Regions from separate parts of the Pseudomonas sp. SA233 genome, predicted to be linked through region 1. Evidence: riboswitches for the same ligand, from Rfam matches in the RefSeq annotation. Region 1 holds a riboswitch; the other holds the start of a gene.

Region 1 (14,227 bases):
CGGCGGTTGTGCAGGCCGCTGAGGTGGTCGGTGGCCGCCGCATGGCTGCTGCGCCGGTGTTCGTCCTCGAGGCGGTCGATCAACTGCTGGTTGACCTGCTGCGCCTGTTCCAGCGCGCTGAAGGCCTCCTGGCGCTTGCGCAACAGGCGCAAGGTCCACAGCAGGCTGGCGAGGATCATCAGGGTCATGCTCAGGTTCAACCAGAACTGCCGGGAATAGGCCAGCGTCGAGGGCGCGAGGATTTCGTCCTGGCGCTGGCTGACCACCACGCTGAAACCCCGCTCCGGCAGGCGCCGGTACAGGCTCTGGTAGGGGGCGCCGCCCGCGTACTGGGTCAGCATGCCTGCTTCACTGCCGCTGTCCGGCAGCCCGGGCAGCAGTGCGTCACCGGCCACCACGCCGCTGCTATCGATGCGCACCCGCTCCAGGCCGTCATCCTGCAGCAGGCGCACCAGCCCGCTGCCGCCCAGGTCGATGTGCTGCAGCAGCACCGCCAGGTAGCCGATGTCCAGCTGCACCACCAGGATATTGTCGATTTCGCGGCCGGGCAGGTTGGTCAGCGGCAGCAGGAAGGGCAGGTGCCAGTTGGGCACGGTGGTCGCTTGCCCGGGGGGCTGCACGCTGGGCAGGAACGGTTTGAAACCGTAGCGGGCAACGTGCCGCTGCAGCTGGCGCAGCCAGTCTTCGGGCAGCTCGGCGGCCTCGTCGGCATGGCTGGCCGACAACAGCCGGCCTTGCCTGTCGTACAGGCTCATGCGCTTGAATACCGGGTCTTCGGCAAGCATGCGCGCCAGGCTGACGCTGCCCTGGCTCAGCATCTTCATGTCGTCCTGGGCGACCCGGCCCACGGCCTGGGCGCGATCCACCAACTGGCGCAGGCTTTCGCCAACGATACTGGCCAGGTTCAGGTGCTCGGCGGCCTTGGCCGACAGCGCATCCTGGCGGGCGGCAACCTTCTGCGAAACATGCAGCCCCCAGACAAAGGCCAGGGTGGCTGCACAGAGCATCAGGATCAGCAGCCGCAGAAGGCTGGCGGATGAAAGCGAACGGCGAATCACTGCTGATAGTTCCCGACCCTGGGTGATGGTCGAAAAATACGACAGAAAGATGACAGCCTAATGACTGGTGGCCAATTGCCTTTAAGGATTTCCCTTATCGGCCAGCGGCGTCTGCTGGCGCGCAGTTTCTTCCTCCATGTAACTCATCAGCGCGCTGACTTCGGTATCGCCCAGGCGCATGTTGGGCATGGCCACGCGGTTGTATTGTTCGTACAGCAGCATGGCCAGGGGGTCTTTCTGGGCCAGCATCTGGTCGGGCTCCTTCAGCCAGCGGGTCAGCCAGTTGGCATCACGCTGGCGGGTCACGCCGAGCAGGTCGGGGCCGATGCCGGGTTGTCCGGGCTCGGCATTGCCCAGGGTGTGGCAGGACGAGCAGCGGGTACGGAAGAGTTGCTCGCCACTGCTGGGTGCGCGCACCTCGGGAGCCTGGGCGTAGTCATTGGCCATGGCACTGGCCTGTTTCCAGTTGTGCAGGCTGTTGCCCAGGCGGTCGGCGAGAATGTACGGGTTTTCGAAAGGCGAGGCCTTCATCCAGCGGCCGGTGGCCTGGTTGCCGATGATCAGGCTCAGGTTGTGGTCCTTGGAGCGGCCGTTTTCCAGGCCATCGATGTACAGGCCCAGGCTGCGGCGCAATTGTTCGATATCGGCCGGCTCGCCGGTGAGCAGCGTCCAGCCGGGGCCGATACCAAACTTTTCGGCGTAGCGCTTGAGGGTGGCGGGGGTGTCGTTGTAGGGGTCGATGCTGATGGAGTAGAGGAAGATGTCCTTGCCGACCCGGTCACCGAGGATTTTCTGCACCTGGCGCAGGCGCGCGGTTTCCACCGGGCAGGAGTCGGAGCAGCCGGTGAAGATGAAATTGATGGCGACCACCTTGTCCTTGATCAGGTCGTCGAAGAAATGCACCTTTTCACCGTCCTGGGTGAGCAGCGGGATGTTGGGGAAATAGTTTGCGCCCCAGGGAGTTGCAGCTTCCTCGGCCACGGGTTGCTGTGGTTGCAACGGCCAGAACGGGATACTGGCGGCGAACAGCGAGAGCACCAGCAGGAAACGCCATGAGCCGGACATGATGCGGTCCTCGTCGATAACGGTAGCGGGGCTGCCATGCAGCCCATCGCCGGCAAGCCGGCTCCGACAGGGGTCGAGATGGAAGCCAGCATCCACAAGGACTGCATATGCTTGAAGCCGATGCGGTCGAGGTGGGAGCTGGCTTGCCAGCGATGGGCCGCACAGCGGCCCCCGCTTTTCGGTTACCTGATGCTGACCGGCGCCGTCACGCTCTGCCCCAGCGCCGATTTCACGGTCACGGTCGCCGGTGTGGCCGGGCCGCTGCCGGTGGTTGTGGTCGACAAGCGCCAACGGGCGCCGCTGGTAGTGGTACTCAGCGTGGCCGTACCCAGCAGCAGCGGGCCACTGGTGGTTGCCGCAGTCACGGTGATGCTGTTGCCGGTGGCCACCGTGGTGGTGCCCGAAATGTCCCAGGTAAAGCGGTTGCCGCTGCGCACCTGCACCGTGGCACTGGTGACCTGGATCTGGTCGACCGCCGCTGCCGGGCTCACCGCAATGCTGACCGTGGCCGGGGCCACCGATTCGGCGCCCTTGGCGTCACGAGCCGTGTAGTTGAAGCTGGCGGTGAACGCTGTGGTTACCGTGGCCGGTGGGACGTAGGTGACCGTGCTGCCGTCGGTACTGGTGGTGCCCTGGCCGGAGTTCGGCTGGCTGAGGCCGACTACGGTCAACGGCAGGTTGTTTTCCGGGTCGGTGTCGTTGGCCAGCACGTTCAAGGTGATCTGCTTGCCGGCCGTGGTAGCCGCGCTGTCGTTGGCCGCAACCGGCGGTTTGTTGGTCGGGTCGTCGTTATCATGGCCTTCGGTGCGGAAGGTCGGCAGCCCAACCGAAGCCACGTACTCCACGCCATCCCAACCCGGTAGTGGGGTCGGCATCACCTGGAACTGGCCTGGGTGTTCCAGGTCCCAGCGCAGCAGCATCGACGAGTCTTCATGCTGGGTGTTGTGGCAATGTTCCATGTAGGTACCGGCGAATTCGCGGAAGCGGATGGCCATTTCCACCTCTTTGGACGAGTCGGTATCCGGCCCTATGCGATACACGTCCTTGCGCGCCCATTTTTCCCATTCTGGCGGGGCCTTGCCGTCGCGACTGAGGATCACCCCTTCCTCGAAGTGCACATGCACCGGGTGACTCCAGCCATTGCCACCATTGATGATCTTCCATACTTCCAGGGTACCGTCGCCGCTGAAACCGCCGTCGGTAGACTGCTGGGCCAACTGTGGCGCCGCGTTGATGCGACGTGGGTCCATGGAGTAGCCAAAGCTGCCATCTGTCTTGATGGTCCAGGGCTGGGTGTCGGTACCGTCCGAGCGGCCGAAGATGAACTCGCGATGGCGGGCATCCTTGAGCTTGGCCTGGTCGGTGGCCGAATTACGGTCTATCGGCAGCGGCAGCATTTTCAGGCCTTCGGCCTTGCCCGGCTTGGCCGGTTCATAGGCAACCGGGTCCATGCTCAGGTCCTGGCCGCTGTAGGGCTGAACCACGAACTGCATGAACTTGCCGATCGCCGGGTCGCCGTTGTCCCACTCAGGCCCCTTGCTGGTCTGCTTGATTACCGCCTTGTATTTTTCCGACAGCACATCGGCCAGGGCAATGGTACCCTCCGGGCCCTTGCCGCTCTGATGTTCCTCCAGGTTGACCAGGTACAGCTTGTCGCCGACCTTGATGCCGTGTTTGGCGAAGTTGATGATGATGTCGTAGCGTTCGGCGATACCCTGCAGCGGCAGGACGCCGTTGTTGTCCTGCAGGTTGCCGTCACCGTTGAGGTCCATGGTGCCGTCGAACGGCACGGTGTGTTCCATGATGTTGCCGTCGTTGGCGATCATGTGGAACGGTACCCGCGCGTATGAAAGGTTGGAGCCGGTAGGGCCTTTGAACTCGCCGCTGTTGCCGGCGATCTCCCGCACGACGGCAAGCTTCAGGTAGCGCGACACCGAGCCATTGAGGATACGGAAGCGGTAGCTGCGCGCGCGTACCTTGAGCGTTGGCCGGTACTGCCAGTTGACCAGGATCTGGTCGCCGAGGAAGCCATCGGTGTTGAACGGGTTGAACCACAGCTGGCCGTTGGCATCCCAGGCCTTGTCGGCGATCACCAGGTTGACGTCGTAGTCGCGGTTACCCCACGGCATGCCCGAGCCACTGGGGAAACGCAGGTTGACGCCATCCTGCAGGGCCTCGTTGCCGCGGTCCAGGGCGCTGTAGTAGTTCATCATTACGGCGTTGCCTTTGTAGACGTTCTGCGCCGTGAAATCCATCATGTGGTCGTGGAACCAGTGGGTGCTCATGGTTTCGCGCCAGTCACCACGAATCTTGATGCTGCCGTTCTGGCAGGTTTTCAGGCCGGGGTTGGCATCGTTGACGAACAAGGTTTCGCCCGCCGAGCAAGGGAACGCAGCGCGTGGGTCTTCGGCACGGGTGTTGATGGTGTCATACCCAGCCAGTTGCAGCGGCCAGCGGTAATCGTAGTACTGCCCCGGGAAGAAGTAGGCGTTTGCATAGCCATCGCTCTCGGCCGGGGAGTGGCCGTTGTGCTCATGGGTCGAAAGGGTGTGCAGGCCAAACCCGGCGTTGGCCGAGGGGTCGATCGGCAACGCGTTGTAATGGCGCATCAGGATCGGTTGGCCATAGCGCACCATCAGCAGCTTGGGCGGGAAGGTGCCGTCGAAGGTCCATAGCGACTTGTGGTTTTGCAGCGGCATCTTCGGGTGGAAGCGGGTGTCGATGCCCTTGGTGGTGCCCAGTGTGTTCGGGATATCGGAAGTCTGGTAGTACAGGCCGCCCGGGGCGAACTCGCCAACTGCATAGTTGTGCAGCTGCTTGCGGTCACGCAGGCCGAGGTTGATGCGCGCACCGGCCTGGGCGGTCTTGAACCCCGCCTGCGGGTAGAACTCGTTCCAGCGCTGGTGCGACCAACCTTTTCCTGGTGGCCGGCCTTCCGCAGGCGAACCGACCGGTTGGCGGTTGAGGAACATCTCGATCTGCGCCTTCCATGGGTTGCGGTCGAGCACGTTGGAATACTGGGTCGGGAAGGGGTACAGGCCCGGCTGTTTGAGGAAGGCTTCCAAGGCTGTACCGCTGGGGCCGCTGCGGGCCACCACGTTGGGGTCCTGCGCTGGTGCCGCGCCCAGGGTCGGCACCGGGAAGGTCAGAGTGGGCGGCGGCAGCGTGGGGTCGAGCCTTTCCGTGCCGAATTCCTCGAACAGCAGTAACTGCTGGGTAAACGGCAACGCGCCGAACAGCGGGCTTGGCTTGCCATTGGTGGGGTATTTTTCCCCGGTTTGCAGGGCCGGTGGCAACACGTTGTTTGCGCTTACCGTGTTGCGGTCACCGTACACGCCATCGGTCAGTTCGAGTGAGCCTTGATTCGCCTCTGGCATGCTGTACAGGTCCAGCAAGGGCTGGGTCGGGTCAGCCGGCTGATCAGTGTAGGCCGACGGGTCGGTCGGCGGGGGCATGCTGTTGTCGTCCATGGGCGCCGCTGTCGCCGTGACCAGCCCAAGGCCGAGCATCAGCGTAGCGACGGTGGACAGCTGGAATGCATGCCTTGCAGGGTGGATCATGGCAGGTGTTTTCATTGCCTTGCGCCTCGTTTGCGCCATCATGGCTATTTGCCCGTTTCCGGGGCTGGAGCAACGGGTGTGCCAACCCAAATACGAGGAATATGTTTCTAAATAAATCCTTGTGGCGCCTGATGCGCGCTAAATGCCACGGCGTCAAAAATGGGTGAGGGCCCCCACTAGTGGGTCACCCATTGCCCACAGATTGGGTGGTGACAGCTTCGGCGCCCTGGGGTATACCTGAGCGCCACCAAGGGGAGCCCGGGAACGGGCTGAGAAACCGCTGGATGCTGCAGCGCGGTGACCCTTCGAACCTGATCCGGATCATGCCGGCGAAGGGATGGGACTTTGAAACCTGCCTTTTTGCCGGCCTCACTGCGAGGCCCGTCCATGCCAATCACCGCGGTCTCGCTGTCACCCCCCATCAAGGACAGCAACATGACCGAACGCTTCAGCCAGTCCCTGCGCCGCCGCAGCGAGCCGACCTGGTCGGCGGCCGTTGGCCACCGCTTCGTCACCCAATTGTGCGACGGCAGCCTGCCGGACCCGATCATGGTCGACTACCTGGTGCAGGACCACCGCTTCCTCGACAGCTTCCTGACCCTGCTGGGCGCGGCCATCGCCACCGCCGACACCTTCGAGGCGCGCCTGCGCTTCGGGCGCTTTGCCGGGATGATCTCCAGTGACGAGAACACCTACTTCCTGCGCGCCTTCGAGGCCTTGGGGGTAAGCCCCGCACAACGCAGCGAACCAGCCGACACCGTCCCGACCGCAGGCTTCAAGGCGATCATGCGCGAAGCGGCGGCCACCCGGTCCTATGCGGCCGCGCTGGCGGTGCTCAACGTCGCCGAAGGCCTGTACCTGGACTGGGCGTTGAAGGCGCCAAAGCCGATGCCGGACAACTTCGTCCACGCTGAATGGATCACCCTGCACGACAACCCGGCATTCCAGGACTTCGTTGCCTTCCTGCAAGCCGAACTCGACCGCGTCGGCCCGCAGGACGCCGTGCTGGCGGGTGACTTCTACCAGCGCACCGTGGCGCTAGAGCTGGCCTTCTTCGATGCTGTCTACCCGGAGGACAAATGAGCATGGATATCTTCGACCGCCTCAAGGCTGCCGCCACGCCGCAGTGGAACAGCTACGTCGACCACGAATTCGTGCGCCAGATGGGCGAGGGTACGTTGAGCGAAGCCGCCTTCCGCACCTACCTAGTACAGGATTACCTGTTCCTCATCCAGTTCGCCCGCGCCTGGGCACTGGCTGCCTACAAGAGCCGTCGACCGGCCGACATCCGCGCCGCGCAGGCCGGGCTGGCGGCGATTCTGGATGAAACCGAGCTGCACTTGCGCCTGTGCGCGCGCTGGGGCCTGACCCAGGCTGATATCGAGGCCGCGCCCGAACACCAGGCCACGGTTGCCTATACCCGCTATGTGCTGGACTGCGGTGCCGCGGGTGACCTGCTGGAATTGCATGTGGCGCTGGCGCCTTGCGTGATCGGTTATGCCGAGATTGGCCGGGCGTTGTCCGAGCGCATTGGCGATCTGAGCAATCACCCGTACCGCGAGTGGATCGCCGAGTATGCCGGCGAGGGCTACCAGGGTGTCGCCACAGCGGCGCGCAAGCATCTGGACGAGCTGGCAGCGCGGAGCATGACCGAGCAACGGTTTGCCGAGCTGGTGGGGATTTTCGGCCAGGCGTCCAGCCTGGAGGCGGACTTCTGGCAGATGGGGTTGGCTAGCCAATAACGCACTGCATGGCCCTGCGCGGACTCTTGTAGGAGCGACCTTGTGTCGCGAAAGGGCTGCGAAGCAGCCCCAGCAATTTGTGCTTCTGCGCTGAAATCCTGGGGCTGCTTCGCAGCCCTTTCGCGACACAAGGCCGCTCCTACAAAGGTCCGCGCTAACCGGGCAGATGAGATTTAGGCCAATATGCTGGTAGGGCCACCCGCAAAGCCCAGGGAGAAGCATCATGAACATCATCAACGCACGCCTGCGCGGCAAGCCTGGCCTGTTCCGCATCGAACTCAGCGGCGAACGCATCGCCGCCATCGTGCCCCAGGCCGAAGGGGTGGCGGCGCGCGCTGCCGATGACCTGGATGCCGGGCAGAACCTGGTGGTGGCGCCCTTTATCGAACCGCACATCCACCTGGACGCCACGCTGACCGCCGGCGAGCCGCAGTGGAACATGAGCGGGACCCTGTTCGAAGGCATCGAGCGCTGGGCCGAGCGCAAGGCAATCACCACCCACGACGACATCAAAAACCGCGCTAAGAAGACCATCGGCATGCTGGTGGATCATGGCATCCAGCATGTGCGTACCCATGTCGATGTCACCGACCCCACCCTGACTGCGCTAAAGGCCATGGTCGAAGTGCGTGACGAAGTGCGCCACCTGCTCGACCTGCAGATCGTCGCCTTCCCCCAGGAGGGTATCGAGTCGTACGCCAACGGCCGGGCGCTGATGACCGAAGCGGTGGCCATCGGTGCCGACGTGGTCGGCGGCATTCCACACTTCGAGAACACCCGCGACCAGGGCGTGTCTTCGGTCAAGTTCCTGATGGACCTGGCCGAACGTACCGGCTGCCTGGTGGATGTGCATTGCGACGAGACCGACGACCCGCAGTCGCGCTTTCTCGAAGTGCTGGCCGAAGAGGCGCGGGTGCGCGACATGGGCGCTCGGGTAACAGCCAGCCATACCGTGGCCATGGGCTCGTACGACAATGCCTACTGCTACAAGCTGTTCCGCCTGCTCAAGCAGTCGGGTATCAATTTCGTATCTTGCCCGACCGAGAGCATTCACCTGCAAGGGCGTTTTGACAACTACCCGAAACGCCGCGGCGTCACCCGCGTGGCCGAACTCGACCGGGCCGGGATGAACGTGTGCTTTGGCCAGGATTCCATCGTCGACCCTTGGTACCCGCTGGGCAATGGCAACATCCTGCGTATTCTGGAGGCCGGCCTGCACATCTGCCACATGCTTGGCTACGAAGACCTGCAGCGTTGCCTGGACCTGATCACCGACAACAGCGCCCGCACCCTGAACCTGGGCGAGCGTTACGGCATCGAAGTGGGGCGACCGGCCAACCTGTTGCTGCTCTCTGCGCCGGACGATTACGAAATGGTGCGCAGCCAGGGGCATGCGCTGGTGTCGGTACGCAACGGTAAGGTGCTCATGCGTAGAACACCTGCCAGGGTTGAACACTACAGCTGACGCTCCCTGCTTCAGCATTCTGCAGCGCCCCGCCGGCTTGAAGCCGAGCGGGGCGCTTTGCTGTCTGGCGTACTGGTTTATGCCCGCGCACAGCTCCCAAGAACCATTCACATGCGATAACCCGTGATTATTCCACCATAGGAAATGTTTGCACGGGCAATGGCTTGTCTCCATAATTGGTATGTAATTACATGGTACATAACACGGTACAAAATCGTAGGAGCAAGCATGGCCCGGGGCGGTATAAACAAGGTTGTAGTGCAGCAGGCACGTCAGGCGCTGATTGCCCGGGGCGAGAACCCCAGCATCGATGCGATACGTATCGAGCTGGGCAACACCGGCTCCAAGACCACGATTCACCGCTATCTGAAAGAGTTGAACGGCCAGCAACCCGTGGCTTCCGAGGGCGGCATTGCACTGAGTGACGTGCTGAGCCGAATGGTCGGGCAACTGGCAACCCAGTTGCAGGACGAGGCCGACCTGAAGATCGAGCAGGCCGAAAGCGCCTTCACTCGACAGCGCGAACAGCTGGAGGCACAACTGGCCATTGCCCAGCAGGCACTGGCTGCGGCGCACCAACAGCATCAGATCGATGTGGCCGCACTGGCCGCCGAATCGGAAAAACTGCTTTCCAACCAAAGCACCCTGCAGGCCGAACAGCTGCGCAGTGCCAGCCTCAACCAGTCGCTGGGCGAGCTGCAGGTGCGCCTGGCCGACAAGGAGGAGCAGGTAAAATCACTGGAAGACAAGCACCGTCATGCCCGCGATGCGCAGGAACACTATCGCAACGCCAGCCGCGAACAGCGTGAACAGGAGCAGCGCCGCCACGAAGCGCAGCTGCAACAGTTGCAGGTGGAGGTGCGTCAACTGCAGCAAGGCATGATCGTCAAGCAGGACGAGCTGACCCGCCTGCACCGCGACAACGAGCGCTTGCTGGGTGAGCATCGCCAGGCCGCCAGCGCCTGCAGGGCGCAGGACGAATTGCTGGAGCAGCGTGATGCGCAGATCCAGGGCTTGCGCACGATCCTGGCCCAGGCGCAGGGTGCTAGCGAGGAAATGCGTCGCCAGCTGGATGTGCAGGCACAGAGCCTGGAGGCCAGGCGCGACTTGTGCACGGAACAGGCTCGTCAACTGCAGCAGCTCGAGGAGCAGCTGAAGCAACGTGATGAAGCGTTGGTTCAATGCCGAGCCCGGCTAGCTGTAGATTAATCAAACTTTTCCCGGCCGGTGGTTTCTTCCCTAGACACTCACCGGAGAAAGCCTCATGCCTGAACCACAACAGCCAGAAAAACATCCCCAAGGGCCCCATTCGTCCGAGAAGGCGAACAAACACCAGGACTTGGGTTTCGACCCCGATTCGCCAGATGTGGAGGATCCGCAAGTCGACCCTCAAGGACCTGCCAAGCCACCGCGGGACGTCGAAAAATCCCCGTGAAGGTGGCATTTGTCGCTAAGGGCCGCTCAGCGGCCCCCGCGATCAACACGGTACTGCTTGGGGCACGCTGTCTCGAGGCCTTTGCCAGGCAAGCTACGCTCGCTTGACTCAGGACTCTGCCTGCCTGGCTGCCTCCACGCCCGCAGCCGAGAGTTTGATGGGGTAGTTCACGCTGATCTGGTGGTCGCTGCTCACCGCCACGCTGCCATCCTGGATCAAACCGGCCTCCTGCAGCGTCTTGAGCATGCCGGCCACGGCTTTCTCGCCCCGGTAGTTGTCCAGCACTTCCTTGCCCAGCCCTTGGGGGTGAGCGTGCAACAGGCGAGTCAGCACTTCGGCTTTCAATGCATCGTTACTCATGGCGGGCCTCACTTGCCGTGTTTGGCCTGAAGCGCCTTGGCATGCTCCAGATGCTGTTCGAGCTTGGGCAGGGTTTCGCTGGCAAAGGCCTTCAATTCAGCCTTGTCGGAAGATGCGGCTTCCTTCTTGAACAACTCCACCGCCTTTTCGTGAGCGTCGACCTGGTTGTTGACGTAAGACTTGTCAAACGACTCCTCTCGCCATTCCAGGATCATTTTCTTGACCTTGTCGGTTATTGCCGCCTCATCGGGTACGGAGATGTCGAGCTTGCGAGCGATGTCGCCGAGTTTCTGATTGGCCTTGGTGTGGTCGCTGACCATCTGCTGGGCAAAGGTCTTGATTTCGGCATTCTGAGTTTTTTCCAGAGCCAGCTTGCCGGTGACCACTTCGGCAATACCGGCCTCGGTGGCCGCTTCGACGAAGTCATCGGAACTCGCCGCCATTGCCTGCACCGATGCCAAGCCCAACACCATGGAAAAACCGACACGCTTGATGAAGAGACTGCTCATGCTTCACTCCTTAAACCGTGGCGCGACCTCAGTGTCGCGTACGGTTGAGGGTGAATGGGGAGCAAAGGTTTAATCTTTTTCCTGGTTGGCTGCGCCCAGGTGATGCTGAACTATAGTGAAACGCGGCGAACGCGGTAAGGCTAGGGATTTCAATGTGCGCAGCCAGGAAACAGGATGAGGACGGGCTCTTCGCGATAACCGGCGAGGGCCGGGCCGTGGCGCTGTTCCGCCTGGTACTCGCGTTCATGCTGGTGGTGATGCTCGCCTTCGTCGTGGTGGAAGGTTGGCGCATCTGGCGCGACTACCGGCACGCCTTCACCAATGCCGAGAACATGGTCTCCAACCTGGCCCGGGCCACGGCGCAGCATGCCGAAGATGCCATCCGCCAGGTCGACGCAATTACCGCGGCGCTGGCCGAGCGCCTGGAAGGCGACGGCTTCGAGCACATCGACCGGCCGCGCCTGCATACCTTGCTGGTCCAGCAGAAAAGCATCATGCCGCAGTTGCACGGGTTGTTCGTGTATGGCCCGGATGGCAGCTGGATCGTTACCGACCAGGCGGTAGTCCCACCCAATGCCAACAATGCCGACCGCGACTACTTCATCTACCACCGCGAGCATACCGACCGCAGGGTCCACATCGGCTCGGTGGTGCGCAGCCGTTCTACTGGCGACCTGATCATCCCCATTTCACGGCGCCTGCAATATGCCGATGGCAGCTTCGCCGGGGTGTTGCTAGGCACCATCAAGGTGGACTGGTTCGTACGCTACTACGGCGACTTCAAGATCGACGAACGCGGCGCGCTGGTACTGGCCAAGCGCGACGGCACTATCCTGGTACGGCGGCCGTTCGTCGAACAGGTAATTGGCCGCAGCCTTAGCAGCAGCGAGATCTTCCGCAAGCACCTGCCGCATGCAAGCGAAGGGGTGGCCGAGGCGGTGGCCGTGGTGGACGGTACGCCACGGCTGTATGGCTATCGCGCGCTGGCCAGCTACCCGTTGGTGGTGGAGGCCGGCTTGTCGCGGGAATCGATCGTCGCGCCCTGGCGGCACGATGCGATCAAGTCGGTGGCAGTGTTGCTGCTGTTGCTGGTGGGGCTGGCAGCGTTTGGTGGTGTGGTGTTGCGCCAGTTACGCGAGCGTATTGTCATCGAGCGGGCGCTGCACCAGGCACACCAGACCCTCAAGGCCCTGGCACTGACCGACAGCCTGACCGGCCTGGGTAACCGCAGGCGGCTGGACGCAGTGTTCGAGCCGGAGCTGCGTCGGGCACGACGCCAGGGCTACTCGCTGGCGCTGGTGATGCTCGACCTGGATTACTTCAAGGCCTACAACGACCGTTACGGGCACCCAGCGGGCGACCAGTGCCTGCGGCGCTTTGCCGAGGTGCTGCAGCAGGCACTGAAGCGGCCGGCCGACCTGGCTGTGCGCTATGGGGGCGAGGAGTTCACACTGCTGCTCCCCGATACCGATGCCCGCGGGGCGGAGCTGCTGGTGCAGGAAGTGCAACAGCTGTTGCGGCGTCAGATGCTGGAGCATGCAGGTAGCCCACTGGGGCGGGTGTCGTGCAGTGCGGGGATTGCGGTGGGTGACCTGGCGCGGGAGGGGGTGACGGCCGAGCGCCTTATGGCGGCAGCGGATGCGGCGCTGTACCAGGCCAAGCGCCGGGGTCGGGACGGGTATTGCCTGGCAGAACGTGCAGTGGTGGGCGTAGATGAATAAAGGCCCTTGGTTGCCTGTACCGGCCCCATCGCCGGCAAGCCAGCTCCCACAGGGACCGCGCAGTGCCAAAGAGATGCACATTACCTGTGGGAGATTGCCCATCCCTTTTGGGCTGCGCTGTAGCGCAGAGAACAAATATCGCTCGTCTGACGCGTCCTTTGTAGGAGCAGCCTTGTGCTGCGAAGAGGCCGGTACAAGCAATAGACAGGCTTTGTCAGTACTGGCCTCTTCGCAGCACAAGGCTGCTCCTACAGAGCCTCGCCGAACCAATGAGTCATGTATTGTTCTATGAGAGCTGGCTTGCCGGCGATGGGCTGCAAAGCGGCCCCGGAGTCTAGTGATCCACGCCAAGGCGCATCGCACAACGGCCCGCAAGCCCATGGGCACGCTCGTCGGCCAGAATCTGCTGCAAGCGTGCATCCAGCAGCCCCTCATCGATCACCTCGAACCCTAACCGCGCATAGAACGGCGCATTCCATGGCACATCGGCAAAGGTGGTCAAGGTCAGCTCCCGCGCCCCCGCATGGCGCGCCGCATCGACCACCTGCTGCAACAGCTTGCGCCCGACACCTTGCCCCTGGGCCTCCCGGCGCACCGAAATTTCATGAAGATGCAGCGCCTGATCCACGAACCGGGCACAGGCAAACCCCAGAATGCGCCCATCTGGCCCCTCGGCCACCCAGCTCCCGCCAGCTTCGACAAATGCCTGATGGGCGCCGCAGTCCATCACATCTCCTTGCGCCAGCCATGCCAGCGCCGGCCGGGCGGCAAAGGCCTGGGCAGCCGAACGTTCGACGCCCGGGAGCCATTGAATGTCTTGCACGAGGGTAGGGCGAATGCGCATGAAGAAGTCCTTTCGTTCTAGTCTGCCGCCAGCACCTGCGGCTGCAATTGCCAGCGCACCGAGCTTACACCTTTCTCCAGGCTCACCCGGCTGACTAACCGTTCCAGTTGCGCTGGCGCCTGCGCGGTGCCGAGCAGTTCGGCGCGTACTTCCAGGCGTGCGGGGTTCGCCAGGTCTTCGCTGTGCAGTGACTGCAGGCGCAGCTGCGGGTCGCCCAGGCTGTGCAACATCAGGCTGCGGACCTGGATCTCGTCCTCGGCGCGGCAGACGATGCGCACCTCGAAGTGCTGCTCCACCTCGCTGGCCGGCACCACTTCCTGGCGGTCCAGGCGCTGGGCAATGTCGCGCAACAGGATGTTGGCACACAGCACCACCAGGCTACCCAGCGTCGCTTCCAGCAGCAGCCCGAGGCTGCACAGCACGCCGACTGCGGCCGTGCACCACAACGTGGCGGCAGTGTTCAGGCCA
Region 2 (14,227 bases), 2.2 Mb from region 1:
ACCCCGAAGCGGTGTTGTTCCCAAACGTCCCCTACCTGCGCGACCTGCAACTGCTGCAGGCGGTGCCGTTGCTGATCATCCTGATCGCCGCGTGGCAGGGCCTGGGCTCGTTCCTCGGCAACTACTTCCTGGCCAAGGTTTCCCTGTGCCTGGTGCACGACCTGCGTGTGGAACTGTTCAACAAGCTGCTGGTGCTGCCTAACCGCTACTTCGACAACCACAACTCCGGGCACCTGATCTCGCGCATCACCTTCAACGTGACCATGGTCACTGGTGCTGCGACCGATGCGATCAAGGTGGTGATCCGCGAAGGCCTGACCGTGGTTTTCCTGTTCGGCTATCTGCTGTGGATGAACTGGCACCTGACACTGGTGATGGTCGCCATCCTGCCGGTGATCGCAGTAATGGTCAGCGTCGCCAGCAAGAAATTCCGCAAGCAGAGCAAGAAGATCCAGGTGGCCATGGGCGACGTCACCCACGTTGCCTCGGAAACCATCCAGGGCTACCGCGTGGTGCGCAGCTTTGGCGGTGAGGCCTACGAAGAGCAGCGTTTCGGCAAGGCCAGCCAGAGCAACACCGACAAGCAGCTGCAAATGACCAAGACCGGCTCGCTGTACACGCCGATGCTGCAACTGGTGATCTACACCGCCATGGCCGCGCTGATGTTCCTGGTGCTGTTCCTGCGCGGTGATTCCACTGCCGGTGATCTGGTGGCATACATCACCGCCGCCGGCCTGTTGCCCAAGCCGATACGTCAGCTTTCGGAAGTCAGCTCGACCATCCAGAAGGGCCTGGCCGGCGCCGAAAGCATCTTCGAGCAACTGGACGAAGAGCCTGAAGTGGATACCGGTACCGTCGAGAAGGAGCGGGTGGAGGGGCGCCTGGAAGTGCGCAACCTCAGCTTCACCTACCCGGGTACCGAGCGTGAGGTGCTGAGCGATATCAGCTTCGTAGCCGAGCCAGGGCAGATGATTGCACTGGTCGGCCGCTCCGGCAGTGGCAAGTCTACGCTTGCCGCGCTGATACCACGCTTCTATCACCACGACCAGGGGCAGATCCTGCTCGATGGCGTGGAGATCGAGAACTATCGCCTGCGCAACCTGCGTCGCCACGTTTCGCAGGTGACCCAGCATGTCACCCTGTTCAACGATACCGTGGCCAACAACATCGCCTATGGCGACCTGGCCGGCGCCCCGCGCGCCGACATCGAAGCCGCTGCGGCCGATGCCTATGCCAAGGAGTTCGTCGACCGGCTGCCGAAAGGCTTCGATACCGAAGTGGGTGAGAACGGCGTACTGCTCTCCGGCGGTCAGCGCCAGCGTCTGGCGATTGCCAGGGCACTGCTGAAGAATGCGCCGCTGCTGATCCTCGACGAAGCCACTTCGGCGCTGGATACCGAGTCCGAGCGGCATATCCAGGCTGCCCTGGACCATGTGATGCAGGGCCGTACCACGCTGGTGATCGCCCACCGTCTGTCGACCATCGAGAAAGCTGACCAGATCCTGGTCATGGACCAGGGGCGCCTGGTCGAGCGCGGCACCCATGCCGAGCTGCTTGCGGCCAATGGCCATTATGCCCGCCTGCATGCCATGGGCCTGGATGAGCCGGCCAAGGCCGATATCACCTGAACCCTCGTTGATCGGGGCCATCGCGGCCCCGATTGTCACGGGAATTTTCCTGGGGTGATCTGGCCATAAAGCCGTCGTCTACCCTGTGCTAATATCCTGCCCCTGTTCATTATTTCCATATGGGTTGCCCATGAAGTTGTCCATGCCGCGTTTCGATCAAGCCCCGGTACTGGTGGTCGGCGATGTCATGCTCGACCGCTACTGGCATGGCGGTACTTCGCGTATCTCGCCTGAAGCGCCAGTCCCGGTGGTCAAGGTCGATCAGATCGAGGATCGCCCCGGCGGCGCGGCCAACGTTGCCTTGAACATCGCCGCCCTGGGTGCACCGGCTTCGCTGATTGGCGTCACCGGCCAGGATGAGGCCGCCGACAGCCTGGCCAACAGCCTGCAAGCTGCAGGCGTGCGCTCGGTGTTCCAGCGCATCGCGCATCAGCCGACCATCGTCAAGCTGCGGGTCATGAGCCGTCACCAGCAGTTGCTGCGCATCGATTTCGAAGAGCCATTCGCCACCGACCCGCTGTCGCTGGGTGCGGAGGTCGACAGCCTGCTCGAGGGCGTCAAGGTGCTGGTCCTGTCCGACTACGGCAAGGGCGCACTGAAAAACCACCAGAGCCTGATCCAGGCCGCGCGGGCCAAGGGCATTCCGGTGCTGGCCGACCCCAAGGGCAAGGATTTTTCCATCTACCGTGGCGCCAGCCTGATCACCCCCAACCTGAGCGAGTTCGAGACCATCGTCGGCCGTTGCGTTGATGAGGCCGAGCTGGTCGCCAAGGGCCTGCAACTGCTGCAGGACCTGGACCTTGGCGCCTTGCTGGTGACCCGTGGCGAGCACGGCATGACCCTGCTGCGCGTTGGCCAGCCGGCGCTGCACCTGCCGGCGCGGGCGCGTGAAGTGTTCGATGTGACCGGTGCCGGTGATACCGTCATCTCCACCCTCGCCGCGGCCATCGCTGCCGGCGAGGACCTGCCCCACGCGGTGGCCCTGGCCAATCTGGCAGCGGGCATCGTGGTCGGAAAGCTGGGTACGGCTGCGATCAGCGCCCCCGAGCTGCGCCGGGCGATCCAGCGTGAGGAAGGCTCCGAGCGGGGCGTGCTGGGCCTGGAGCAACTGCTGCTGGCCATTGATGACGCGCGAGCGCACAAAGAGAAGATCGTCTTCACCAACGGCTGCTTCGACATCCTGCATGCCGGGCATGTCACCTACCTGGAGCAGGCGCGGGCCCAGGGCGATCGCCTGATCGTCGCGGTCAACGACGATGCCTCGGTCAGCCGCCTGAAAGGGCCGGGCCGGCCGATCAACAGCGTCGACCGGCGCATGGCCGTACTGGCCGGGCTGGGGGCGGTGGACTGGGTCATCAGCTTCCCCGAGGGTACACCAGAGAACCTGCTGAGCCAGGTCAAGCCGGACGTGCTGGTCAAGGGTGGCGACTATGGCATCGACCAGGTGGTGGGTGCCGATATTGTCAAGGCCTATGGCGGTACCGTGAAGGTGCTGGGGCTGGTCGAGAACAGCTCGACCACGGCGATTGTCGAGAAGATTCGCAAGAACTGATCGATCCCGGGGCCGCTTTGCGGCCCATCGCGACACAAGGCCGCTCCTACAGCAGGTCACGCAACTTCAAGGCTTGCGCGATCCCCTGTAGGAGCGGCCTTGTGTCGCGATGGGCTGCGAAGCAGCCCCAGAGTCTTACTTGTGCAATGAGGTCCGCGCCCGCTCCAGCAGCGCTCGCGCCTTGTCGCCAAACCGCTGCAGGTGCGATGCCCGCACCGGCTTGTTCTCCACCAACCCCTGCTGCTTCACCCAATCCTTCCAGCGCACCCGCTCGTCCGTGACCACCCAGCCATCCTGCCGGGCAAAACTTTCGGCCAGGTACAGCCCGCGCGTGCTTGCCGGCACCAGTTCGTCCTTCTTCACGGTATACAGCTCAGCCAGTGGCTGGCCGTCCTTCAATGGCATCAGGTACAGGTCTGGTCGTTTGCGGTTTAGCCGCGCCACCAGTTGGTCGCCCTCCAGCCGCTCATCAACGTGGAACAGGCTGAGCTTCTTGGCGTCCCGGGGTACCTGCAGGCGCATGTCGTAGATCAGTTGCAGCGAGGCGGTGGGCAAGTGCACATACGCCCGCGGCCGTTCCAGCAGCATCAGCTTGCCGCAGTGCACCGGGCGCGCGGCACCCGACTCCGGGGCCAGCACGAAGTGCGGCGTTTCGCGGTAGTGCAGGGCGGCAGCGTAGGGGACCGGCAACCAGGTGTCGTTGAAGCGCCCGCCCAGCCAGCCTTCCGGGGTTTCCAGCAAGCATTCCTCGGCCACTTCCTGCACGGCCGTGTGCAATGGCAGGTTCAGCTCCTGCGCCGGCACATAGCCGGAAATCAGTTTCAGCACCACATCGCCACGGTCTTGCCGGCGCTGACGTACCAGCACCCAGTAATCGCGGTTCTGCCAATGCAGGGTCAGCCGTACCGACACGCCAAGGTTGGCCAGTTCGACCACGAAGCGCTGCACGTCGGGCAACTGGATAGCCTTGCGCCGTTGTTGGATCTGGGCAAAATTCAGCGGCATACCGATGCTCTGGTAGATCAGACCTTCGGGCGTGGCCTCGACATGTAGCGGTAGTGTCTTGAAGTTGCTCGGGTTCTTGCGGATCAGCGTTCGCGCCACGAGGCTCCTCCTTGCGTCGGGTCAGTCCAGGCCCATGGGCCTGGGGCAACTCAATGCTGGCCCAGAATACGGGCGACGGTGGCCACGTTGTGGGCCAGGTGCAACGGATTGATGGTGCCGACGATAGCACTGCTCACGCCCGGGTGGGCGAACAGCAGCTCGAAACTGGCTTGTACCGGGTCAACGCCCGGGGCAAGGCAGATATGCCCACTGGCCAGTGCCTTCTTCACCAGGATGGCCTTGCCGTGTTCGGCAGCGTAGTCCAGCACCGGGCGTTCTGCCTGTTCGTTGAGGTTGTAGGTGACCATGGCGCAGTCGCCTTGCTCCAGTGCCTTCAGGCCGCCGGCGACGGTCTTGCCAGACAGGCCGAAGCCGAGGATCTTGCCCTCCTGCTTGAGCTCGGCAAGGGTCTGGTAAACCTCCTGCTGTTCGAGGATCGCCAGGTCGTTGCCGTCCGAATGCACCAGCACCAATTCGATGCGGTCGGTTTCCAGGCGCCGCAGGCTTCGCTCCACCGAGCGGCGGGTATGGGCGGCGCTGAAATCGAAGTGCGATTGGCCGTTGTCGAACTCTTCGCCAACCTTGCTGACGATCACCCATTCATCGCGCTGGCCGCGCAGTAGCGGGCCCAGGCGTTCTTCGCTGCGGCCGTAGGCTGGGGCGGTGTCGATCAGGTTGATACCCAGCTCGCGGGCCTGGGCCAGCAGCAGGCGGGCTTCGTCGTCGCCGGGGATGGTGAAACCGGTAGGGTACTTCACGCCCTGGTCGCGGCCCAGCTTGACCGTGCCCAGGCCGAGCGGCGAAACCTTGAAGCCGGTGCTGCCCAAGGGGCGATGGAAGTCGTGCAGGGTCGGCAGGCTCATGGCAGCAGTTGCTCCCAGGCCGGTACGCCCAGCGGTGGGCGTGGCAGGTCAGCCAGGTCGGCCTGCGCCTGTGGGCGGATACCGTCGCGCTCCAGGTGGCTGATGACCCGGTCGCTGAAGTCCGGTGCCAGGGCCAGCTTGGTTGGCCAGCCGACCAGCAGGCGTTGCTGGTCGGCGAGGAAGGCGTTGTCCGGGCGTACCAGGCCCGATTGCGCCGGTTCCGCTCGGTCGACCCGCAGGGTGGCCCAGCGCACTTGGCTCTGGTCGACCCATGGCAGCAGGTTGGCGATTTCTTTCTGTGCCGCGGCGATTTGCGCAGCCGGCTCGCGGGCAACGCCGTCGGCTTCGGCCAGGTCGCCACCCAGGTACCAGACCCACTGGCCATCGGCGGCCGGGTGGGTGGTCACCGTCACCCGTGGCTTCGGCCCGCCGCCCAGGCAATGGGCGTAAAGCGGTTTAAGGTTGGCACCCTTGGCCATCACCATATGCAGCGGGCGTGTCTGCATGGCTGGCTGGTTCAGGCCCAGGGCATGCAGCAGCTGCTCGGTGCCGGCGCCGGCGCTGAGCACGATACGCTGGGCGCGGATGTCGCGCTCGTCGACGCGCAGGCCGACCAGGTCGTCGCCCTCGCGCAGCGGCTCGATGTGCTCACCGGCCAGCAAGCTGTTGCCTGCCAGCTCGGCCAGGTTGGCCAGCAGGCTGGGCACGTCGATGACCAGCTCGGCCAGGCGATAGACCTTACCCTTGAAGGCGCGGTCCTGCAGCGCCGGCGGCAGTTGCTCGCCCTTCACCTGGTCGACCCGGCCGCGCACGGCCTTGCTGGCGAAGAAACTGGTGAGGTTGCCGGCCAGGGTGCCAGGGGACCACAGGTAATGGGCGTCGGACAGCAGGCGAGTGCGGGTCAGGTCCAGCTCGCCGCTGCCGCTCAGCGCTTCGCGCCAGCGTCGCGGCATGTCGGCGATGGCTTCCGAAGCGCCGGTGAGGGCGCCATGCAGGGCGTACTTGGTGCCGCCATGGATGATGCCCTGAGACTTGATGGTCTGCTCGCCGCCAAGGCTGGCGCGTTCCACCAGTACTGTCGAGTAGCCCAGCCGGCGCAGGCGGGCATTGAGCCAGAGGCCTGCGACCCCGGCGCCGACGATCAGCACGTCAGTGGAAATGGCAGATGGCATGGCGGTACCTCGAAGACTGGGACAGCTGGCAAGTATACAGGGTATACCTGTGATGGCCCTATCGCCGGCAAGCCAGCTCCCACAGGGATGGTGTTGACCCTGCGGCCTGTATCAACTCTTTGGCTTTCCGGCGATGAGGCCCGTACAGGCTGCCTCAATGCCCAGCCGTCTTCGAAAACAGCTGAATTACCACCACCCCGCCCACAATCATCGCCATGCCCAGCATCGCTGGCACATCCAGCTTCTGCCCATAGATCACCAGCGCTGCCACACTGATCAGCACAATCCCCAGCCCCGACCAGATGGCATAGGCGATCCCCACCGGAATGCTGCGCACCACCAGGGTCAGCATCCAGAAAGCAATGCCGTAACCAACCACCATCAGCAGCAACGGCACGGGCGTGTTCAAGCCTTTCACCGCTTTCATGGAAGCGGTGGCGATGACTTCGGCGCAGATGGCGATGGCGAGGTAGGTGTAGGCATTCATGGCGAGATCCTCCGTTAGCTGGCTGCAGATTCTAGTCCCACCCAGAATGGGGTAAAGTCATTACCTATCACTATGCGAGATAGGTCGATGGCCGAGCACTGGAACCTCGAACAGTTGCGTACTTTCCTGCGCGTTGCAGAACTGCGCTCGTTCTCTGCCGTGGCCCGCGAGCAGCGCAAGGCCCAGTCGGCAATCAGCAGCGCGATCGCCCTGCTCGAAACCGACCTGGGGGTAACCTTGTTCGAGCGCAGCAGTGGCCGGCAACCCAAGCTGACCGAGAACGGCAGCGCCCTGTTGGAAGATACCCGCGAACTGTTGCGCCAGTGCGAGCGTCTGGATGGCCGTGCGTTGGCGCTGATGCGCGGGCAGGAGGCCTTGTTGCGGGTCGCCCAGGACGAAGCCATGCCCTATCAGCCGGTCATTGACAGCCTCGACGAACTGGCCAGCCGCTACCCGTTCCTGGAGGTGCAGCTGGCCAGCGGTGCCCAGGGCGATGTGGCGCGCAAGCTGGTGGAGCGGCGCGCCGATCTTGGACTGTTCTTCCACCACGAGAGCATCCCGGCCTCGCTGGAGCGGCGCGCCTTGGGCAGTGTGGAAATGGTCACGGTCTGCGCGGTCGGTCACCCGCTCGCCGGCGAAGGCCGGGTTACCCGGCAGCAACTGGCGCGCCACCGGCAATTGCTGATTGCCCCGCAGCAAAGCGGCTACCCCGGCGGCGAAGCGATCAGCCCGCAGGTATGGCGCGCCGACAGCTTCTACGCCATGGCCGAACTGCTGATGCGCGGCCTGGGCTGGGCCTGGCTGCCGCGGCACGTGGTGCAGTACCCGACCTACCAAGCGCACATGGTCGAACTGGATAGCGAGTGGCGGCCACCGGCCTTGGTGGTGGAACTGGCTTGGCGTCGTGACGAGCCGCTGGGGCCTGCCGCGCAATGGCTGGCCGAGCGCTTTGCGGTGCACCTGCGCGCGATCGGGTAAACTCCGCGGCCATGAACAGAACTCTCTATACCTTGTTGTTTCACCTGGGCCTGCCGCTGGTTGCGCTGCGCCTGTACCTGCGCGCGCGCAAGGCGCCGGCCTATGGTCAACGCATTGGCGAGCGCTTTGCTTTCAGGCTGCCGGTCATGCGCCGGGGCGGCATCTGGGTGCATGCGGTATCGGTGGGCGAGAGCATTGCGGCGGCACCGATGGTGCGCGCCTTGCTCAAGGCCTACCCGGAATTGCCGATCACGCTTACCTGCATGACCCCGACCGGTTCAGAGCGCATTCGTGCCATGTTCGCCGACGAACCACGCGTGCAGCATTGCTACCTGCCCTACGACCTGCCTTGGGCGGCAGGGCGCTTTCTCGACCATGTGCAGCCGAAGCTGGGCATCATCATGGAAACCGAGCTGTGGCCCAACCACATCCACCAGTGTGCGAAGCGCGGCATTCCGGTAGCGCTGGCAAACGCACGCTTGTCTGAGCGCTCGGCCCGTGGCTATGGGCGCTTTGCCAGGCTGACCCGGCCGATGCTGGCCGAGATGAGCCTGATTGCCGTGCAGACCGAAACCGAGGCCCAGCGCTTCCGTGACCTGGGCGCGCGTCCGGATTGCGTACAGGTCACCGGTTCGATCAAGTTCGACCTGAAGATCGATGAGCAACTGTTGCCGCGTGCCAAGGCATTGCGTGAACAGTGGGGGGCTGCACAGCGCCCGGTGTGGATCGCGGCCAGCACCCACGAAGGTGAAGATGCGTTGATCCTGCAGGCACATCGGCAATTGTTGCAGGTGCATGGTGATGCCCTGCTGATCCTGGTGCCGCGCCACCCCGAGCGATTCGCTGCGGTGCATGCGCTGTGCAGCGAACAGTTCACCACCGTGCGGCGCTCTGCCGGCACGCCGGTTGATGCGCAGACTCGCGTATTGCTCGGCGATACCATGGGCGAACTGCTGTTCCTCTATGCCCTGGCCGACATTGCCTTTGTCGGTGGCAGCCTGGTGGCGACCGGCGGGCACAACCCGCTGGAGCCCGCGGCGCTGGCCTTGCCGGTGCTGATGGGGCCGCATGTGTTCAACTTCCTCGAAATCAGCGCGATGCTGCGCGAGGCGGGGGCGTTGCAGCAGGTGGATGATGCCGAGGGGCTGGCCGAAGCGGTGCGGCGGCTGGTCGAATTGCCGCAGGACGCGCAGCGCATGGGCGAGGCGGGCAGGGCGGTAATGCGGGCCAATCAAGGGGCATTGCAGCGCTTGCTCGATGGCCTGGGTGCACTTATCCGCTGAGTCTGGTGTTGGATTTTCTGGCCTCATCGCCGGCAAGCCAGCTCCCACAGGTACTGCACGAGGCTTAAGGCCATTGGAGAACCTGTGGAAGCTGGCTTGCCGGCGATGAGGCCATCAAAAGCAACCCACCCTGCGGAAAATACATCCCTATCTCAGGGGCGACGCTCGAAGTTCTTCGCCGCTGCAGCCGCCAGGTCCGGCGGCAGGAAGTCCTTGTCCGGGTTGTAGTCCGGTTTGAGGTACCGCTTGAGGTCCTGCAGGTCCTGCGGGCTCAAGGTGCCGGCTGCCTGCTTGAGGCTCAGGTTGTCGAGGATGTAGTCATAGCGGCTGTTGTTGTAGTCGCGCACCGAGGTGTACAGCTGACGTTGGGCGTCAAGCACGTCGACGATATTGCGGGTACCCACCTGGTAGCCGATCTCGGTGGCTTCCAGCGCGCTCTGGTTGGAGATGATCGACTGCTTGCGCGCCTGCACCTGTTCCACGTCGGTATTCACTGCGCGGTGCAGGTTGCGGGTGTTTTCCACCACCTGGCGGCGCAGGCTTTCACGCTGCTGCTCGGTCTGGCTCAGGCGCTGGTAGGCCTCGCGCACCTGCGAACTGGTCAGGCCGCCGCTGTAGATCGGGATGTTCAACTGCAGGCCGATGCTGGTCTGCTCGACGTCGCCGCTATAGCGCGTAACGGGGGCCGGTGCGGGGTTGGTGAAACCGAAGTTGTCGTTGTCACCCTTCTGATACTTGGCAACTGCGTCCAGGGTCGGCGCGTGGCCGGCCTTGCGCTGGCGCAGGGTTTCCTCGGCAGCGACGACCGCGTGGTTGGTGGCCAGCAGGTTGAGGTTCTGGCGCCCGGCGGTTTCGACCCAGGCCTTGGCGTCGTTGGGCGTAGGCACCTGCACTGGCAAGGTATGGACCACGCCTTGAATCGACGTGTATTCCCGGTTGGTCAGGGTCACCAGGGCCTCGAAGGCATCCTGTACCTGGCGCTCGGCAATGATTCGGTTGGCCCGCGCCGTGTCGTAGCTGGCCTGGGATTGCAGCACGTCGGTCTTGTCGGAGAGGCCGACGTCGAATCGTTCGTTGGACTGGTCCAGCTGGCGCTTGAAGGCCGCTTCCTCGGCCTTGGTCGCGGCCAGGTTGTCCTGGGCACGGAGCACGGCGAAGTAGTTCTGTGCGGTTTGCAGAATCAGGTTCTGCTCGGTCGCCGACAGCTCCAGCGCCGCCTGTTCGTTGACCGCCTCGGCCGCCTGCAACTGGAACCAGCGATCAGCGCGGAATATAGGTTGCGCCAGGGTTGCGCTCCAGGTGTTGCCGCTGCGGTTGCTGGTGGCCGATGGTTCGTCCAGCTTGGTGCGGGTGTTCAGCATTTCGGCACCGGCCGACAGGTTAGGCAGCAACCCGGCGCGAGCCTGCGGTACCACTTCGCGGCGGGCGCCGTAATCGGCGCGGGCCGCAGCCAGGTCAGCGTTGTTGTCGACCGCTTCCTGATAGACGCTGACCAGGTCGGTTTTCACTGTAGTGGGCACGTCCGCTGCCCAGACCACTCCGTTGGACGCACAAGACACGGCTATTGCCAGTGAGAGTTTGCGCAGCATAGAGGCAATCCTTGTACGAAATTTAATTACTGAACTGTTGAGTATCGAGCGACGGGCCAGTGTAGTGCCATGCGCACCCGGCAACAATCGCTCGGGGTGCCTTTCATCATCCGCGCATTTACCTGCTTGGCTTTGCCGACCACTCCAGTCTAGACTGCGCATGTTCTTGTCGGGGTGCCTTGAAGCAAAGGCTGAGATCGCAAAGTTGCGGATCCCGTTGAACCTGATCAGGTTAGCGCCTGCGTAGGGAACAAGATTGCTCGCCTTCCCGGGGAGCCTCTTGTGCCAGGTCCGGGAATGTCGCAGCTACATGCAGCTTCAGGCACCCCCATATCCGGCACTGCACCCATCAAGGGTGCGTCCGCGCCTTTCAGGTTCACCCCGACATTCCACTGCTAGGAAGCCGTCTGGAGAGCCTGTGATGACCAAACAAGAAAAAGCGATCAACCTCAGCGAATCGGCACAAGTCGATCAGCAGTCCGTGCAACCATTCCCGCGTTCGCGCAAGGTGTATGTCGAGGGCTCGCGCCCGGACATCCGCGTGCCCATGCGTGAAATCAGCCTGGACGACACCCCGACCGATTTCGGTGGCGAGTCCAATGCCCCGGTGCTGGTCTACGATACTTCCGGCCCGTACACCGACCCCAACGTTGTCATCGACGTGCGCAAGGGCCTGGCCGATGTGCGTTCGGCGTGGATCGAGGCACGCGGTGACACCGAGCGCCTGGCCGGCCTGAGCTCGGACTTCGGCCAGCAGCGCCTGAACGATGCCGAACTGGCCAAGCTGCGTTTCGCCCACGTGCGCAACCCGCGTCGGGCCAAGGCTGGTGCCAACGTCTCGCAGATGCACTATGCCCGCCAAGGCATCATCACTGCCGAGATGGAGTACGTGGCCATCCGCGAAAACATGAAGCTGCAAGAGGCACGTGACGCTGGTCTGCTTGACGAGCAGCACGCCGGCCATAGCTTCGGGGCCAACATCCCGAAAGAAATCACTCCTGAGTTCGTCCGCCAGGAAATCGCCCGTGGCCGCGCGATCATCCCAGCCAACATCAACCACCCGGAAGTGGAACCGATGATCATCGGCCGCAACTTCCTGGTGAAGATCAACGGCAACATCGGCAACAGCGCCCTGGGTTCCTCGATCGAGGAAGAAGTGGCCAAGCTGACCTGGGGCATCCGCTGGGGTTCGGACACGGTCATGGATCTGTCCACCGGCAAGCACATTCACGAAACCCGTGAGTGGATCATCCGCAACTCGCCGGTGCCGATTGGTACCGTGCCGATCTACCAGGCCCTGGAAAAAGTCAACGGCGTGGCCGAGGACCTGACCTGGGAGCTGTTCCGTGACACCCTGATCGAGCAGGCCGAGCAGGGCGTGGACTACTTCACCATCCATGCCGGCGTACTGCTGCGTTATGTGCCGCTGACTGCCAAGCGTGTCACCGGTATCGTCAGCCGTGGTGGCTCGATCATGGCCAAGTGGTGCCTGGCACACCACAAGGAAAACTTCCTGTACACCCACTTCGAAGAAATCTGCGAAATCATGAAGGCCTACGACGTCAGCTTCTCGCTGGGCGACGGCCTGCGCCCCGGCTCGATTGCCGACGCCAACGATGCCGCGCAGTTCGGTGAACTGGAGACCCTCGGCGAGCTGACCAAGATCGCCTGGAAGCACGACGTGCAGTGCATGATCGAAGGCCCCGGCCACGTGCCGATGCAACTGATCAAGGAGAACATGGACAAGCAGCTGGAATGCTGCGACGAGGCGCCGTTCTACACCCTCGGCCCGCTGACCACCGATATCGCTCCTGGCTACGACCACATCACCTCGGGCATTGGTGCGGCTATGATCGGCTGGTTCGGTTGCGCGATGCTCTGCTACGTCACGCCCAAGGAACACCTGGGCCTGCCAAACAAGGATGACGTGAAGACCGGCATCATCACCTACAAGATCGCCGCTCATGCCGCCGACCTTGCCAAGGGCCACCCGGGTGCGCAGATTCGTGACAACGCCTTGTCCAAGGCACGCTTCGAGTTCCGTTGGGAAGACCAGTTCAACCTCGGCCTGGACCCGGACACTGCCCGTGCCTACCACGACGAGACCCTGCCGAAGGAATCGGCCAAGGTCGCGCACTTCTGCTCGATGTGCGGGCCGAAGTTCTGCTCGATGAAGATCACCCAGGAAGTGCGTGAATACGCCGCCAAGATCGAAACCGTGGATGTGACGGTCGAGCAAGGCATGCGTGAGCAGGCCGAGCGGTTCCGCCAGGAAGGCAGCCAGCTGTATCACAAAGTCTAAGTCGCAGCGCTGACCCCTGTAGGAGCGGCCTTGTGTCGCGATGGGCCGCGAAGCGGCCCCGGAAATTTCAGCCGCGAAGCTGAAAACCTGGGGCCGCTTTGCGGCCCTTTCGCGACACAAGGCCGCTCCTACAGCGACCGCGTCCAATCCAATACCTTGCCGAGTGTCAAAGCATGACCACCCCCAGCCAATTCTCCCCCGACCACCCGGTCCCCACCGCCCAGCGCATCTTCGGCGCCCGCGACTTGTTCTCGCTATGGTTCTCCCTCGGCATCGGCCTGATGGTGCTGCAGGTCGGCGCCATGCTGGCCCCTGGCCTGGGCCTTGCTGGCGCGGTGCTGGCCATCGCCCTGGGCACCGGTGTGGGTGTGCTGCTGCTGGGGGCTGCCGGTGTCATCGGCAGCGATACCGGCCTGTCGGCCATGGGCACGCTGAAACTGAGCCTGGGTGGCCATGGCGCTCGCTTGCCGGCGCTGCTCAACCTGCTGCAACTGGTGGGCTGGGGCGCGTTCGAGATCATCGTCATGCGCGATGCCGCCAGCCTGCTGGGCACGCGGGCGTTCGGCGAAGCCAGCGCCTGGAACAGCCCTGTGCTCTGGACCCTGTGCTTCGGCGCCCTGGCCACCTTGCTCGCAGTCGGTGGGCCGCTGGCGTTCGTGCGCAAGGTGCTGCGCACCTGGGGCATCTGGCTGCTGCTGGGCGCTTGCCTTTGGCTGACCTGGAACCTGTTCGCCAAGGCCGACCTGGCGGCACTGTGGGACCGTGCCGGCGACGGATCGATGTCGCTGGCCGTGGGCTTCGACATCGCCATCGCCATGCCGCTGTCCTGGTTGCCGCTGATCGCCGACTACTCGCGTTTTGCCCGTAACGGCAAACATGTATTCGGCGGTACGGTGCTGGGTTACTTCATCGGCAACACCTGGCTGATGAGCCTGGGCGTGGGTTACACCCTGGCCTTTGCCGACAGTGGCGAAGCCAACGCCCTGCTGCTGGCCCTGGCGGGCGCTGGCATGGGCATTCCACTGCTGCTGATTCTGCTGGACGAGTCGGAAAAGGCTTTTGCCGACATTCACTCGGCGGCCGTTTCCACCGGCGTGCTGGTGCGCCTGAAGGTCGAGCACCTGGCGCTGGCCATTGGCGTGCTGTGCACGCTGATCGCCTTGCTGGCGCCACTGGCACAGTACGAGAACTTCCTGCTGCTGATCGGCTCGGTGTTTGCACCGCTGTTCGGTGTGGTATTGATGGACCATTACGTGATCCGTCGCCGCC

The links. A riboswitch is a leader RNA that binds a small molecule or an ion and turns the genes downstream of it on or off. The one in region 1 is predicted to bind thiamine pyrophosphate.
Region 2: another riboswitch for thiamine pyrophosphate. It lies ahead of thiC (phosphomethylpyrimidine synthase ThiC); the one in region 1 lies ahead of M1D87_RS13815 (TenA family protein).

The regions. Positions count from the first base shown of each region.
Region 1 is NZ_CP096449.1:2,939,383-2,953,609, reverse strand. It holds gene M1D87_RS13830 (putative bifunctional diguanylate cyclase/phosphodiesterase) at 1-1,058, opposite strand, end outside; gene M1D87_RS13825 (SCO family protein) at 1,140-2,123, opposite strand; gene M1D87_RS13820 (Ig-like domain-containing protein) at 2,306-5,698, opposite strand; TPP riboswitch at 5,924-6,038, shown strand; gene M1D87_RS13815 (TenA family protein) at 6,119-6,766, shown strand; gene tenA (thiaminase II) at 6,763-7,425, shown strand; gene codA (cytosine deaminase) at 7,649-8,890, shown strand; gene M1D87_RS13800 (DNA-binding protein) at 9,119-10,099, shown strand; gene M1D87_RS13795 (DUF6021 family protein) at 10,155-10,325, shown strand; gene M1D87_RS13790 (hypothetical protein) at 10,434-10,685, opposite strand; gene M1D87_RS13785 (DUF4142 domain-containing protein) at 10,694-11,194, opposite strand; gene M1D87_RS13780 (sensor domain-containing diguanylate cyclase) at 11,347-12,915, shown strand; gene M1D87_RS13775 (GNAT family N-acetyltransferase) at 13,250-13,759, opposite strand; gene M1D87_RS13770 (MgtC/SapB family protein) at 13,777-14,227, opposite strand, start outside.
Region 2 is NZ_CP096449.1:5,184,946-5,199,172, reverse strand. It holds gene msbA (lipid A export permease/ATP-binding protein MsbA) at 1-1,628, shown strand, start outside; gene hldE (bifunctional D-glycero-beta-D-manno-heptose-7-phosphate kinase/D-glycero-beta-D-manno-heptose 1-phosphate adenylyltransferase HldE) at 1,759-3,180, shown strand; gene M1D87_RS23860 (metal ABC transporter ATPase) at 3,316-4,284, opposite strand; gene M1D87_RS23855 (aldo/keto reductase) at 4,335-5,147, opposite strand; gene M1D87_RS23850 (NAD(P)/FAD-dependent oxidoreductase) at 5,144-6,319, opposite strand; gene M1D87_RS23845 (DMT family transporter) at 6,474-6,806, opposite strand; gene M1D87_RS23840 (LysR family transcriptional regulator) at 6,894-7,784, shown strand; gene waaA (lipid IV(A) 3-deoxy-D-manno-octulosonic acid transferase) at 7,796-9,067, shown strand; gene M1D87_RS23830 (TolC family outer membrane protein) at 9,220-10,656, opposite strand; TPP riboswitch at 10,817-10,923, shown strand; gene thiC (phosphomethylpyrimidine synthase ThiC) at 11,078-12,958, shown strand; gene cytX (putative hydroxymethylpyrimidine transporter CytX) at 13,132-14,227, shown strand, end outside.